One region of the Streptomyces sp. BB1-1-1 genome, then DNA from elsewhere that is predicted to be linked to it. Evidence: riboswitches for the same ligand, from Rfam matches in the RefSeq annotation. Region 1 holds a riboswitch; the other holds the start of a gene.
The links. A riboswitch is a leader RNA that binds a small molecule or an ion and turns the genes downstream of it on or off. The one in region 1 is predicted to bind cyclic di-AMP.
Positions count from the first base shown of each region.

Region 2: another riboswitch for cyclic di-AMP. It lies ahead of RI578_RS21430 (M23 family metallopeptidase); the one in region 1 lies ahead of RI578_RS05055 (LysM peptidoglycan-binding domain-containing M23 family metallopeptidase).

Region 1 is NZ_CP134203.1:1,100,559-1,107,606, reverse strand. Features, by position in the region: gene RI578_RS05075 (aspartate aminotransferase family protein) at 1-867, shown strand, start outside; gene RI578_RS05070 (XRE family transcriptional regulator) at 985-1,635, shown strand; gene RI578_RS05065 (DUF6126 family protein) at 1,632-1,754, shown strand; gene RI578_RS05060 (tyrosine-protein phosphatase) at 1,764-2,561, opposite strand; cyclic di-AMP (ydaO/yuaA leader) riboswitch at 2,985-3,144, shown strand; gene RI578_RS05055 (LysM peptidoglycan-binding domain-containing M23 family metallopeptidase) at 3,147-4,106, shown strand; gene RI578_RS05050 (SGNH/GDSL hydrolase family protein) at 4,311-5,096, shown strand; gene RI578_RS05045 (TetR/AcrR family transcriptional regulator) at 5,574-6,194, opposite strand; gene RI578_RS05040 (carboxymuconolactone decarboxylase family protein) at 6,254-6,838, opposite strand; gene RI578_RS05035 (MBL fold metallo-hydrolase) at 7,006-7,048, shown strand, end outside.
Region 2 is NZ_CP134203.1:4,647,936-4,654,983, forward strand. Features, by position in the region: gene RI578_RS21390 (amino acid permease) at 1-17, shown strand, start outside; tRNA gene RI578_RS21395 (tRNA-Lys) at 127-202, shown strand; gene RI578_RS21400 (winged helix-turn-helix domain-containing protein) at 218-478, opposite strand; gene RI578_RS21405 (hypothetical protein) at 660-923, shown strand; gene RI578_RS21410 (hypothetical protein) at 923-1,231, shown strand; partial or broken gene RI578_RS21415 (dihydrofolate reductase family protein) at 1,340-2,467, shown strand; tRNA gene RI578_RS21420 (tRNA-Met) at 2,526-2,599, shown strand; gene RI578_RS21425 (PP2C family protein-serine/threonine phosphatase) at 2,796-3,995, shown strand; cyclic di-AMP (ydaO/yuaA leader) riboswitch at 4,250-4,408, shown strand; gene RI578_RS21430 (M23 family metallopeptidase) at 4,420-5,454, shown strand; gene RI578_RS21435 (aldo/keto reductase) at 5,593-6,537, shown strand; gene RI578_RS21440 (PrsW family intramembrane metalloprotease) at 6,579-7,048, opposite strand, start outside.

The DNA.
Region 1 (7,048 bases):
CCGCTGCTCCCCGACACCGCCGTCCCGCTCGGCGACCTGGACGCCCTGGCGCGGGAGCTCAAGCACGGCGACGTGGCCGCGCTGATCGTGGAGCCGGTCCAGGGCAAGGGCGTGCACGAGGCCCCGCCCGGCTATCTGCGCGCCGCGCAGGAGCTGCTGCACCGGCACAAGGCGCTGCTGATCGCCGACGAGGTGCAGACGGGCCTCGGCCGGACGGGCAGGTTCTACGCCTTCCAGCACGAGGACGGCGTCGAGCCCGACCTGGTGTGCGTGGCCAAGGCGCTGTCCGGCGGATACGTGCCGGTGGGGGCCACGCTGGGCAAGGACTGGATCTTCCAGAAGGTGTTCTCCTCGATGGACCGGGTGCAGGTCCACTCGGCGAGCTTCGGGTCCAACGCGCAGGCCATGGCGGCCGGGCTCGCGGTGCTGTCGGTGATGGAGGACGAGGAGATCGTGGCGAACGCGGCCGCGGTGGGGGAGCGGCTGAAGTCCCGGCTGACGGAACTGGTGGACCGCTACGAGCTGCTCGCCGACGTCCGGGGGCGGGGGCTGATGATCGGCATCGAGTTCGGCCGGCCCAGGTCCCTGAAGCTGCGCAGTCGCTGGACGATGCTGCAGGCCGCGCGCAAGGGTCTGTTCGCGCAGATGGTCGTGGTGCCGCTGCTGCAACGGCACCGGATCCTGACGCAGGTGTCCGGCGACCACCTGGAGGTGATCAAGTTGATCCCGCCACTGATCATCGACGCGGCGGACGCCGACCGGTTCGTCGATGCGTTCACCGAGGTGATGGACGACGCCCACAACGGCGGCGGCCTCATGTGGGACTTCGGAAAGACCCTGGTCAGGCAGGCGGTGGGCAATCGTTAGCGCGTCCACCCGCGACCGTCTTCGCCTCTGAGGACTGCCTCTCGCCGGCTCGTTCGCCTCTTTTGCCTCTGAGGCAAGGAAATTGCCTGCCGGGCAAGTTTCGGGCTGAATGGAGGCATGACCTCCCATGAGACCGGTCCGCCGTCGCCGGACGCGCCGGCGGACGCGGTGTCCGTCGTGGCACCGCAGCTGCGCGCCCTGCGGCGCAGGGCCGCCCTCACCCTGGAGGCGGCGGCCCGGGCCGCCGGGCTGTCGCCCGCCCACCTCTCCCGCCTGGAGACCGGGCAACGCCAGCCCTCGCTGCCGATGCTGCTCTCCCTCGCCCGTGTCTACGGTACGACCGTCTCGGAGCTGCTCGGCGAGACGGCCGCGGACCGGGACGCCGTCGTGCGTGCCGACGCCATGGAGCCGACGTTCGCGGGCGGCTGGACGTACTGGCAGGCCGGCGGGGCCGGGCGCGGGATGCAGGCCCTGCGGGTCCATGTGCCGCACGGCTCACAGGGTGACATCGTGCGGGTGCACCCCGGGGAGGAGTGGCTGCACGTCCTGCGCGGCCGGCTGCGTCTGCGCCTCGGGGACACCGTGCACCGGCTCGGTCCGGGTGACAGCGCGCACTTCGACTCGCTGACCCCGCACCGGATCGCCGCTCAGGACGCCGACGGGGTCGACCTCCTCTTCGTCCACACCCTGCTGCAGAGCCCGGCGACGGCGCTGTGCCTGGGACCGGCCACCACGTCGGCCCACCCCACCCTCGGAGAGACGCCATGAACCTGCAGGAGAAGTTCCCGCGCGCCCTGTGGGTGCGGCTCTTCATCTACCTCGTCGTGGGCCACGTCTTCGCGGCCTTCATCTACCTGCTCTTCGAGGTGGGCGCCAACAGCCGGTGAGCGGGTGGCTCAGTCCAGCATCCGCTCGCGCAGCCGCTCCCGGGTCTCCGGCGTGATCCGCAGGCCCTTCTCCAGGTAGGCGTCGACCCCGCCCCAGGTCTCCTCGACCGTCTCGAAGGCCGCCGCCAGATACTCGGCGCGCGCGTCGAAGAGGGGGCTGAGCAGCTCCATGACCTCGGGGGAGTAGGCGGAGGCGGCGGAGCTGCTGCGGCGCACCTTGTAGCGGCGGTGCGTGGCGTTCGACTTCAGGTAGTCGTCGACGATGGCGTCGCTCTCGACGCCCAGGGCGAGCAGGGTGATCGCGATCGACAGGCCCGCGCGGTCCTTGCCGGCCGCGCAGTGCATCAGGGCGGGGACGCTGTCCTCGGCGAGCGCGTGCAGCACCCGGGAGTGCTCCGCCGTGCGCTCCTTGATGATCATGCGGTAGGACTCGATCATCCGGTTGGCGGCCTTGTCGTCCGCCAGGATCTCGTGCAGCTGGTCGAGGTCGCCGTCGCGGACCATCTTCCAGAACTCGGCACCATCGGCCGGATCGCTCAGCGGCAGGTTCACATTGCGTACGCCGGGCAGCTCGACGTCCGGGCCCTCGAGCTTCTGGTCGGCCGCGTTGCGGAAGTCGAAGATGGTGTGCAGGCCCAGCGAGGCCAGGAACGCGGCGTCCTCCCCGGTGGCGTGCGCCAGGTGGCCGCTGCGGAACAGCACGCCGTGTCGCACCCGCCGCCCGTCCACGGTCGGCAGCCCGCCCACGTCACGGAAGTTACGCACACCGGCCAGCTCGGGTTCGGTCGACGGGACCTGCTGCGTCACGGGGGCTCCTCCCACTCCGCCCCGCCGGCGCTGCTCGCCGACGGGCACCACTCGAAGATACGGCACGGTCCGGTGGCCTCGGCGGCACGGCCGCCCGACTGCGCCGCATCTAAACCTTCTGTCCGAATTAGCACCTTCATTCCAACTGGCCCTGGAATGAAAGGGGCTGGAGAGGCGGCGCGTGAGCAGCGTCATATCCGTGACCGTGCGTTGCTCGTCATGTTCACGTAATTCGGCCGGTTTTCAAGGCTGTTTACGCGAAAGGGCACTGCGCGAATCGACGGAGGGTGACCGGTAATTCCCGTAAAGGATCAATCGGAACACCTGTCAATGGAACCCCTCGCTTGTCCCCGCGCGTCTTGGTCCCTTACGTTCACCACCGATCCGGACGGACGCCTAATCCTGCCGCCGACCGGAGCCCGCACTCATCCACCACCCGTACACGGCAGGAGCGGGGGACCCACAGGTACAACTGCCTGTTCCGGTTCCCGGAACGGCTTGGGGTTAAGCCGCGTCTCGACGCGGCCGGGCATCTCCAGCTCGCACCCGACAGCTCACCTCGTAGGCGCCGGAGAGGAAATCGCCATGCCCGCGAAGGGTAAGCACCGCCGTACCAGGGCCATGCGCCTGACCCGCACCATCGCCGTCGCCGGAACCGGTGGCGCCGCGCTCGCGCTGCCGCTGCTGGGTGCCGCCGGCGCCCACGCCGCTCCCGCGCAGTCCGTCTCCGAACAGGCCGTGCAGTCCATACCGACGACCGCGAAGAAGGCCGCCGGCAGCAGCGCCGAGAAGAACTCGGACTCGCGGACGTACACCGTGAAGAGCGGTGACTACCTCTCGAAGATCGCCGACGAGCAGGACGTCGACGGCGGCTGGAAGAAGCTGTACGCGGACAACCGTGACGTCGTCGGCTCGGACCCGTCGCTGATCCACCCCGGCCTGAAGCTCTCGGTCGGCGAGCAGGCCGCCAAGTCCTCGGCCCCCTCCTCCGCCGAGTCGGAGAAGCCGGCCGAGAAGCCCGCCGCGCCGAAGAAGTCGTCCTCCGAGAAGTCCGAGTCGGCCGAGAAGTCGTCGGACGCCGCGAAGACCTCGTCCTCGGACTCGTCCGACACGAGCGCCCAGTCCGCCGGCACCACCAGCGGCTTCACCTCCCCCGTGCCCGGCGGCAGCGTCGGCACCCCGTACCACCAGACCGGCAGCATGTGGTCCAGCGGTTACCACACCGGCACGGACTTCGTCGTCCCGACCGGCACCTCGCTCAAGGCCGTCGGCGCGGGCACCGTCGTCTCCGCCGGCTGGGGCGGCGCGTACGGCAACCAGGTCGTCATCCAGCTCGCCGACGGCCACTACGCCCAGTACGCCCACCTGTCCTCGCTCTCCGTCTCCGCCGGTCAGTCCGTGACGGCGGGTCAGCAGGTCGGTCTCTCGGGTGCCACCGGCAACGTGACCGGTCCGCACCTGCACTTCGAGATCCGCACCACGCCGGACTACGGCTCGGACGTGGACCCGATCGCCTACCTGCGCTCGCACGGCGTCTCTCTCTGACGACCGCTTGGGCGCGGCCTCCGCGCCGCTGAAGGCCGGACCCCGATCCCCGGGTCCGGCCTTCGGTGTATTCCGGAATTGACGAACACTTTAGGCGTGGTTTTTCTCACCGCCCGTCAACCCTTTCCTACGGTCGCGTAGGTCACATTCCAAGGTGAATCATGGGCCGACGTGGCAGACGATTCGAAGAGTGACAGCAGAGAAGTGATCGGGTCGTACGTGGCGGTGGGGGACAGCTTCACCGAGGGCGTCGGCGACCCGGGCCCCGACGGGTCGTTCGTCGGCTGGGCGGACCGGTTGGCCGTACTGCTCGCGGACCGGCGCCCCGAGGGCGACTTCAGGTACACGAACCTCGCCGTGCGCGGCAGGCTGCTCGACCAGATCGTGGCGGAGCAGGTCCCGAGGGTCGCCGAACTCGCGCCGGACCTGGTCTCGTTCGCGGCGGGCGGCAACGACATCATCCGGCCCGGCACCGATCCGGACGAGGTGGCCGAGCGGTTCGAACGCGCGGTGGCCGCGCTGGCCGCGGCGGCCGGCACCGTCCTGGTGACGACCGGCTTCGACACCCGTGGGGTGCCCGTCCTCAAGCATCTGCGCGGCAAGATCGCGACCTACAACGGGCACGTCCGTGCCGTCGCCGACCGCTACGGCTGCCCCGTGCTCGACCTGTGGTCGCTCCGGAGCGTCCAGGACCGCAGGGCGTGGGACGCCGACCGGCTGCACCTGTCGCCGGAGGGCCACACCCGCGTGGCGCTGCGCGCGGGCCAGGCCCTCGGCCTGCGCGTCCCCGCCGACCCGGACCAGCCCTGGCCGCCGCTGCCGCCCCGCGGCACCCTGCACGTCAGGCGCGACGACGTGCACTGGGCACGCGAGTACCTGGTGCCGTGGATCGGACGCCGGCTGCGAGGCGAGTCGTCGGGCGACCACGTGACCGCGAAGGGGGCGCTGTCGCCGGACGACATCAAGGTGCGGATCGCGGCGGTGGCCTGACGGCGGTGCGGGGTGCGGGGCGCGCGGCGGACGGCCGCGGGGTCGCTTTGCCGGTTTGCGCGGGTGGGGTGGCCGTGGGCCGGGTGGGCGGACGCCGGCGGGTGGGTGGCCGGAGTGCGGGCGGTCGGCCGGAGTCCGGCTCGCCGCCGGGTGGCGAGGAGTGGGGGGGCGGACCCGGCCGCCGGTGGAACGGTGGCCGAGGGGCCGGTCGGTCGTGCTGCGAATGTGGGGGCGGATCTGGCCACCGGTGGGATGGTCATCGAGGGACCGGTCGGTCGTGCCGCGGATGCGGGGGGCGGGCCCGGCCGCCGGTGGAACGGTGTGGCCGGGTGGCCGGTCCGTCGTGCCTCGGATGTGGGGGGCGGGTCCGGCCACTGGCGGGACGGTGGTCGAGGGGTCGGTTCGTCGCGCCCCGGACGCCGGGGCGGGGGTGTCCGTCCGCGGTGAGGTGCCGCCGGTCCCCGCTCGCGGCCGTGGCTAGCGGCGTGGTGTCGTCAAGGCCTCGCGCTTCAGGCCGAGTTCGCGGGCCAGCGCCTCGTCCGTCCACTCCTGGGCCTTGGCCCGGGACACCGCACCCGGGTAGGACGTCAGCTGGACGGCGAGCCCGTCGAGCAGAGCGGTCAGACGCAGGGCCGCGCCGTCGGGCTCCGGGCACGTGAACTCCCCGGCGGCCACGCCCTCGGCGATGACCTCGGCGATCGCCGCCTTCCACTGACGGTCCAGTTCCCGCGTGACCTCCCGCAGCGCGGGCTCGCGCAACGCCACCGCCCAGCCCTCGATCCACAGCCGCCACCCCTTGGCCTGCCCGGTCGGGGCGTACCAGCGCACGGCGGCCCGCAGCCGGCGCAGGGCCGACGTACGGCGGCCGAGCAGCTTGCGCAGACGGGAGAGATCATCCTCGGCGGCGTACGTGAACGCGGCGGCGACGAGCTTCTCCTTGGTGGAGAAGTGGTAGAGCACCAGCGCGTTGCTGACACCGAGCGCGGCGGCCACGTCGGCGATCCGCAACGCCGCCACACCCCGCGCCGATATCTGCTCGATCGCCGCGCGCAGCAACTCCTCGCGCCGCTCCGCGACACCCAACCGGACTCTCACCACGCCCGTCACCCTATACACGCGCCCGGACATGCGGCGACGGCCGCTTCAGGCCCGGTCACTCAGTCCGTCGTCGCGGTGGCCGGACCGGTGCGCCCAGTGCCGGGCAGATCGCAGGAGTCCCTGAAACCCTGGCTGGTGAGGTCGAGCGCCGCGTTGATGCGGGAGCGCAGGTTCTCGACGGCGACCATGGCCGTCAGCTCCACGAACGCCGGCTCGCCCAGCCGGGCCCGCAACCGCTCGGCGAGGTCGTCGCCGACGGTGGGCGGCGTCGCCGTCACCGCCTCGGCGTACTCCATGACGTCCCGCTCCAGCGGCGTGTACGCGTCGCTCTCCCGCCACACCGGAACGTCGTGGAGCTTGCGCCGGTCCATGCCGCGCTCGGCGTTCTCCCAGTACCCGAAGTCCATGCACCAGGAGCAGCCGATCGAGGCCGCCGAGGCCATCACCGCGAGCGCCTTCAGGTCGGAGTCCAGCCTGTTCCACTTGGCCACGGACTGCTCGAAACGCAGGTCGCCCCAGAGCACGCGCGGGTTGTGGGCGAGCGCCTTGCCGGGGTCGAGGACCTTGCCGTAGGTGCGCCGGGAGTACCACTCCATGACGCGGAGGAGGAGCGTCCGGGGCGGGGTGAGGGATACGCGGGCCATGAGGGCCACCTTCCTGTCCGTGAGTCGTGCCGTTGGTTCCCGGGCGCTCCGGCGGGGGCGCCCTCACCGGTACGACGGGTGAAGGGAACTCGGATGTGACATCGGGCGTTCGAGTGACGTCGGACGAGACGACAATGAGATCCTGACCTACTCCACCTGGAGGCACCGTGGCCGGTTTCCGTTCCCCGAACTCGGGGTTCCGCGTGCCGC
Region 2 (7,048 bases), 3.5 Mb from region 1:
AGCCGGTGGATCCGTAACCACCGCGTCCCACGACACCGGCGCGACGCGGCCGTGACCCCGATACCCGATCGGCGTCCCGGCCGCGTCGGGCTATGCTCGGTGTGGCAACATCACGCAACACGCCCCGGGCCCTTAGCTCAATTGGCAGAGCAGTGGACTTTTAATCCATTGGTTGTGGGTTCGAGTCCCACAGGGCCTACCAGTACGGACGGGACCGTCAGTTGACGGTCCCGTCGTCTTTTTCGGATGCGCCGGGTTGCCCGATGACGTACGTGCCCTTCGCGGGCAGCGTCGCGACGAGGCCCCGGTTCCGCAGTTCGACGATCGCGCGTCGCACGGTGCCGATGCTCACGCTGTAGAGCCCTGTCATGGCCCGTTCGCCAGGCAATGCCGCTCCCTGCGGAAGCTTGCCGGACGCGATCTCGGCGGCAATGGCGTCCGCGAGCTTCACGTACTCGTAGCGCGGTAGCTCAGTCATTCCTCCACGGTGCTGCACCCTTACGCAGCTCGCAGGGGCAGAACGCGGCGTGCCGCGTCGGGGCGCGGTAGGACGGAGAGGGGTGCAGGGGGACGCGGTTAGCGGTATCGTCGCCAACACAAAGACCCCGGCGGCCTGGCAGGGCCCCGGGGCACGGCCAACGCTTACCAGGAGCGTCGACATGCACGACCTTATCCACCGCATCGCCCATTGGCTGGGCCTTCTCTTCGGCCCGGGTACCGGAACCCACCGCGCGGGCAGCGCCCCGCGCCCGCGCATCCTCCCCAGTACCGCGCCCGCACGCCTCCCCCTCCACCACTCCCCCTACTGCCGGCACCTCCCCCTCGACGGCACCGACTCCCGCCTCGTCCGCCCCTACCTCGCCGCCGACTTCGGCATCGACCTCGATCAGCACGTCGTCGGCGCGCGGAAGGCGGCCGCCTGATGACGGCGTACACCGCGCTACGGCTCCTGCCCTGGCTGTCACCGGAAGGCAAGCCCTGCTTCCTCGCCCCCGGAGACGGGAGCGGGATCGTGTCGCGCCTCGCCGACGAGACGGAGGCCAGGCAGCTCACCGAAGGGTTGGACGTGCTGCGCTCCGCCCGCCGGCTGCTGGACGACCCCGTGTCCCCGAACGCCGAGGTCCGCTACACCGCGATCCGGCTGACGGAGTGCCTCGCCGACGCGCTGAGGGTCGCGGAGTCCCGTGGCCGACGCCTGCCCGAAGCGGACGACGGCACCGACGCTCCCTGAGCCGGCACCCGGGTTGTCGGGACGGACTATCGTCGTCGACACGGTTCGCCTGGCAATGACCGATGGCTACTGGCGACGACCAGTCCACTCGTCTGACCGGAGTGCCTGATGCCCCTCCCCTACGTCCTCCTCTCCGCCGCCGTCTCCCTCGACGGCTACCTGGACGACGCCGGCCCCGACCGGCTCCTGCTCTCCTCCCCGGCCGACTTCGACCGTGTCGACGAGGTGCGGGCCTCCGTCGACGCGATCCTCGTCGGCGCCGGCACGATCCGGGCCGACAACCCGCGGCTGCTGGTGAACTCGGACGAGCGGCGGGCGGCCCGGGTCGCGGCCGGGGAGGCGGAGTACCCGCTGAAGGTCACGGTCAGCGCCACCGGCGAGCTGGACCCGGCGGCGGCGTTCTGGCACACGGGCGGGGAGAAGGTGCTCCTGACCACGGACGACGGCGCCCGGCGTGCCCGCGCGCTGGGGATCGGCGCCGACGTCGTGCCGCTCGGCCCCGCACTCGACTGGCACGCGGGCCTGGAGTACCTGCACGACCGGCGAGGCGTACAGCGGCTCATGGTCGAGGGCGGCGGGACCCTGCACACCCAGCTGTTGCAGCAGGAACTCGCCGACGAACTCCAGCTGGTCCTCGCGCCGCTGTTCGTGGGCGACCCGGACGCGCCCCGCCTCTTCGGGCCCGGCGTCTACCAGGGCGGGCGGCTGCGGCTCGTGGAGTCGCGGCGCATCGAGGACGTGGTGCTGACGCGGTACCTGCCCACCGCCCCCGGCACCGGCGACCGCGTCACCGCCGCCGACCGGCACTGGCTGGCGCTCGCCTGCGAGCTCGCCGAGCTGTGCCCGCCGTCCGGGACGGCGTTCAGCGTGGGGGCGGTCGTGGTCGCCGCCGACGGGAGCGAGCTGGCGCGGGGGCACTCGCGGGAGGGGGACGACCCCGTCGTGCACGCCGAGGAGGCGGCGCTCGCGAAGGCCGACCCCGCCGACCCGCGGCTCGCGACCGCCACCGTGTACAGCAGCCTGGAGCCGTGCGCCCGCCGCGCCTCCCGGCCCGCGCCCTGCGCCCGGCTGATCCTCGACGCCGGGGTACGGCGCGTGGTCACGGCCTGGCGGGAGCCGGACACCTTCGTGCCGGGGGCGGACGGCAGCGGAGTGCTCGCCGCCGGGGGCGCCGCCGTCGTCGTACTGCCGGAGTACGAGGAGCGGGCGAAGGCCCCGAACCGCCACCTGGAGGGGCAGGGAGATACGGATGTGCATTCCACCCCCGGGATGACGTACAGTAGAGACACAACGGCGCGGGGTGGAGCAGCTCGGTAGCTCGCTGGGCTCATAACCCAGAGGTCGCAGGTTCAAATCCTGTCCCCGCTACTCAAGGCCGAAGGCCGGAATCCATGAGGATTCCGGCCTTCGGTGTGTTTGCGGCGCATGCGCCGTCACTCATCCTCACTTCAGCACTCCGTCACCCGATCGGCCCCCACGGGCTCGCCCTCCGCCCCCGCTCCGGGAAACCTGGAGGACCGGGACGGCAAGCGGCGCGGACGTGCGGGGTGGCGGGAGACGAGTGGTGCGGCCAGGTGAGCTGGAGGACGAGGGAGCGTACGCCCGGGCCGGCGGCCGGCTCCCCGGCGATCCCGTGCCCGACCCCGGCCTCGGCGACGGCCCGGAACGCGTGCCGCCGGACGCGGGGCCGCCGCGGCGGACCTCGTACGGGCGGGCCTTCGTACGCCTGCTCCCCATCCTGCTGATCGTCGCCGCCGTCCTGTACGACATCTTCACCCCGAGGTACTTCACCGCGGGCCCCCTCTACACGGCCGCGCCCCTGGTCGCCGCGCCGATCTACTCACGGCGCGGCACGGCGCTCACCGGTGTCGCCGTCGTCGCCGCCGTCATCGGGCTGCAACTGAGCAAGGGCGTCATCCACTACGTCGACTCCCTCACCGAGCTGATCACCATCGCGACGGTCGCCGTGCTCGCCGTACTCGTCAACGGCTTCGTCCGCCGCACCGGCGAGCGCCTCGTCTCCGTCCGCGAGATCGCCGAGGCCGCCCAGCGCGCCGTGCTGCCCGAGCCGGCCGAGCGGATCGGCGGGTTCGAGATCGCCGCCTGCTACGAGGCCGCGCAGGCCGACGCCTTCATCGGCGGTGATCTGTACGCGGTGCAGGACAGTGCGCGCGGCATCCGGCTCATCGTCGGGGACGTGCGCGGCAAGGGCATGGGCGCGGTGGCCGCCGTCGCCGTGGTGATCGGCGCGTTCCGGGAGGCCGCCGAGCAGGAGGCGACGCTGGAGGCGGTGGCGCAGCGGCTGGAGCGGGCGCTGGCGCGCGAGGGCACCCGGCGCGACGGACTGGACGCCTTCGAAGGGTTCACCACCGCCGTACTCGCCGAACTCCCGCACGGCGACGGGATCGTCCGCATCGTCAACCGCGGCCATCCGCCGCCCCTGCTGCTGTACGCCGACGGCACCCTGCGCCCGCTGCCCGCCCGGGAGTCGGCGCTGCCGCTCGGCATGGGCGAGCTGGGCGTGTGGCCCGACCGCGCGGAGGAGGCCGACTTCCCCGGTGGGGCCACGCTGCTGCTGTACACCGACGGACTGTCCGAAGCGCGGGACGCCCGGGGCGAGTTCTACGAACCGCACGTGCGGCTGGCCGGCCGCGTGTTCCGGCATCCGACGGAGCTGCTCGACACCCTCGCCGAGGACGTACGCCGGCACTCCGGGGGCGGCATGGCCGACGACATGGCACTGCTCGCCGTACGACGGCCCTGATCGGCCCTTGATCAACATCACCGGACGTGACCGACCGACCCCCCTCCGCATAACAACTGACGTACTGTCAGAAACTCGAAGCGGGAAAGGGAATACTCAGGACCGGTCAACTCGCCCGGTTTTCACCGATCGTGAGGCGTACGTCCGGGACGGATGCGTTAATGATCAAGAGGAACGGCTTGGAATCCGAGCCCCGCGTCTATTAACGTTCGATAACGCAGCGCGGTCGTCCCAGCCGTCACAGAAGGCGGCTCCGTGCGCACGCGCCGAATCCCGCAAGGGAACCGGGGAACCACCACATTGGGGTGAATCGGGCGTATGACGCCGTGCCTAGTCACGGCGGATATACGCGCGTAGGAGACCTTCCTGCTCCGAACCCGTCAGCTAACCCGGTAGGCGAAAGGAAGGAAAGGAGTACGCCCACGTGGCGTCCAACCGGCCTGCCCCCGAGGCCCCGTTCGTGCCCAGCGGGCACGACACCGAAACCTTCGGCTACGACGGCTACCGCACCGAAGAGGGCCCCTGGGAGGAGTGGAATCCCACCGCGGACTCCATCCGCCCCGTACGCGGCCGGCACCGCGTCGCCAAGCAGCGCGGCGGGCTCGCCCGCAGCTCCACCGTCCTCGGCGTCGGTGTCATAGCCGCGGTCGGCGCGGGCGGCATGGCCAGCGCGCAGACCGGCAAGCCGCCGGTGTCGATCTCCATGCCGGACCTGCCGAACGTCGGCTCGCTCATCTCCGACGAGGAGAAGCCGGAGCCGCAGGGTTCCGCCACCCCGCTCAGCGGCATCGGCACGGTCGCCGCCGAGACCTCCTCGGAGAGCGACCCCGGCGCCGGTGAGACGCTGCGGGCCCGGATCATGGCGCAGGCCGAGCAGCAGCAGGCCCAGGTCGAGACCAAGGCCGCCGCCGAAGCCGCGGCCGCCGCCGAGAAGAAGGCCGCGGAAGCCGCCGCCAAGGCGGAGAAGGAGGCCGAGGCCAAGGCCGCCGCCGCCAAGAAGAAGGCGGAGGAGGAGGCCGCGAAGAAGGCCGAGGCCGAGCGGCTCGCGAAGCTGGCCAAGCAGTACACGCTGCCGACCTCCTCGTACACCATCTCCTCCAGCTTCGGCCAGGCCGGCGCCTACTGGTCCTCCGGCTACCACACCGGCCTCGACTTCGCCGCCCCCACGGGCACGCTGCTCAAGGCGGTGCACAGCGGCACGATCACGTCGGCCGGCTGGGACGGGTCGTACGGCTACAAGACCGTGCTCACCCTCGACGACGGCACCGAGATCTGGTACGCCCACCAGTCCTCCATCAGCGTCAGCGTCGGCCAGGAGGTCACCACCGGTGACGTCATCGGCCGCGTCGGCGCCACCGGCAACGTCACCGGCGCGCACCTCCACATGGAGGTCCACACCAGCGGAGGCGGCGGCATCGACCCGATGGCGTGGCTGCAGAGCAAGGGCCTGACTCCCTGATCCGCGCCTCGCGCGGCGCCGTTTCCTCCGATCGCCGGCGGTCCTGACGACGACCCCCCGACGTCAGGGCTGCCGGTTTGCGGGATCTTTGCCCCGCTTCCGGAATCGCCAGGTCCGGTGCGTTCGTTGACGCAGGACATGACTTCTCTGCGCAAGCTCGGCTCCTCCGACCTGGAGGTCTTCCCCCTCGCCCTCGGCGGCAACGTCTTCGGCTGGACCGCCGACCAGGACACCTCCTTCGCCGTCCTCGACGCCTACACGGCGGCCGGCGGCAACTTCCTCGACACCGCCGACTCCTACTCCGCCTGGGTCGACGGCAACAGCGGCGGCGAGTCCGAGACCGTCATCGGCAAGTGGCTCGCCTCCCGCGGCAACCGCGGTGACGTCGTCCTCGCCACCAAGGTCAGCCAGCACCCCGAGTACCCGGGCTTGAGCGCCGCGAACATCAAGGCCGCCGCCGACGCCTCGCTGCGCCGCCTGGGCACCGACCACATCGACCTCTACTACACCCACTTCGACAAGCCCGAGGTGCCGGTGGAGGAGATCATCGGCGCGCTCGACGAGCTGGTGAAGGCGGGCAAGGTCCGGCACATCGCCGCCTCCAACATCTCCGCCGAGCGGCTCGCGGAGTCCCTGGCCTTCTCCGACCGTGAGGGCCTCGCCCGGTACGTGGCCCTCCAGCCCCACTACAACCTGGTCTCGCGCGACACGTACGAGGGCGAGCCGCGCGACCTCGCCGAGCGGGCCGGCCTGGCCGCCGTGCCGTACTACGCCCTCGCGTCCGGCTTCCTCACGGGCAAGTACCGGCCCGGCGCGGCCGTCGACAGCCCGCGGGCGGGCGGGGCGGCGAAGCACCTGGAGACCGAGCGCGGCCGACGGGTCCTCGCGGTCCTGGACGAGATCGCCGAGGCCCACGACGCTCCCGTCGCGACGGTCGCCCTCGCCTGGCTGGCCGCGCAGCCGACGGTCGCCGCGCCGATCGCGTCCGCGCGCACGGTGGAGCAGCTGCCGGCGCTGCTGGGGGTGGCGGAACTGAGCCTGACGGAGGGCGAGGTGGGGAGGCTGACGGAGGCGTCGGCCTAGTCCCTGGGCGGTCGGCGCGACCGTTGTTGCCGGTAGTGCCGCTACGGTCGGTAGGCGCTGGTCGGGGAGTACGGGGAGTACGGGTGGTAGGGGGTGTACGGGCTGTACGTGGCCGGTGCGGGGTACGGCGTCGGGGTCGCCGCGGAGGCCGCCGCCGGGGCCGTCGCCGGGTGGCCGGGCCCGTACGCCCCGTACGGGGGCGCCCAGGGCCGCACGGCCACCGGCACGGGCGGCGCCGTGGCCCGGGCGGCGTAGTCCAGTGCCGGGCGCGCCACGTCGCGTCGGTGCCACAGGGCGCCCAGCAGTTCCCGCTCCCGTACGGCGAAGTCGGCGCCCGCCCTGCCCAGCCGCCCGCGCCGGCGCAGGAACGCCAGCGAAGTCGCGTACGCCTCGTACTGCGCCACCGCCCGCGCCGCCCCCTTCCCGGCGTGCCGGTGGGCGTGCCGGCGCGCGATGCGGCGGGCCCGCATCGAGCCGAGCGCGTACGGCTCCGTCGGTGTCAGCCACCCGG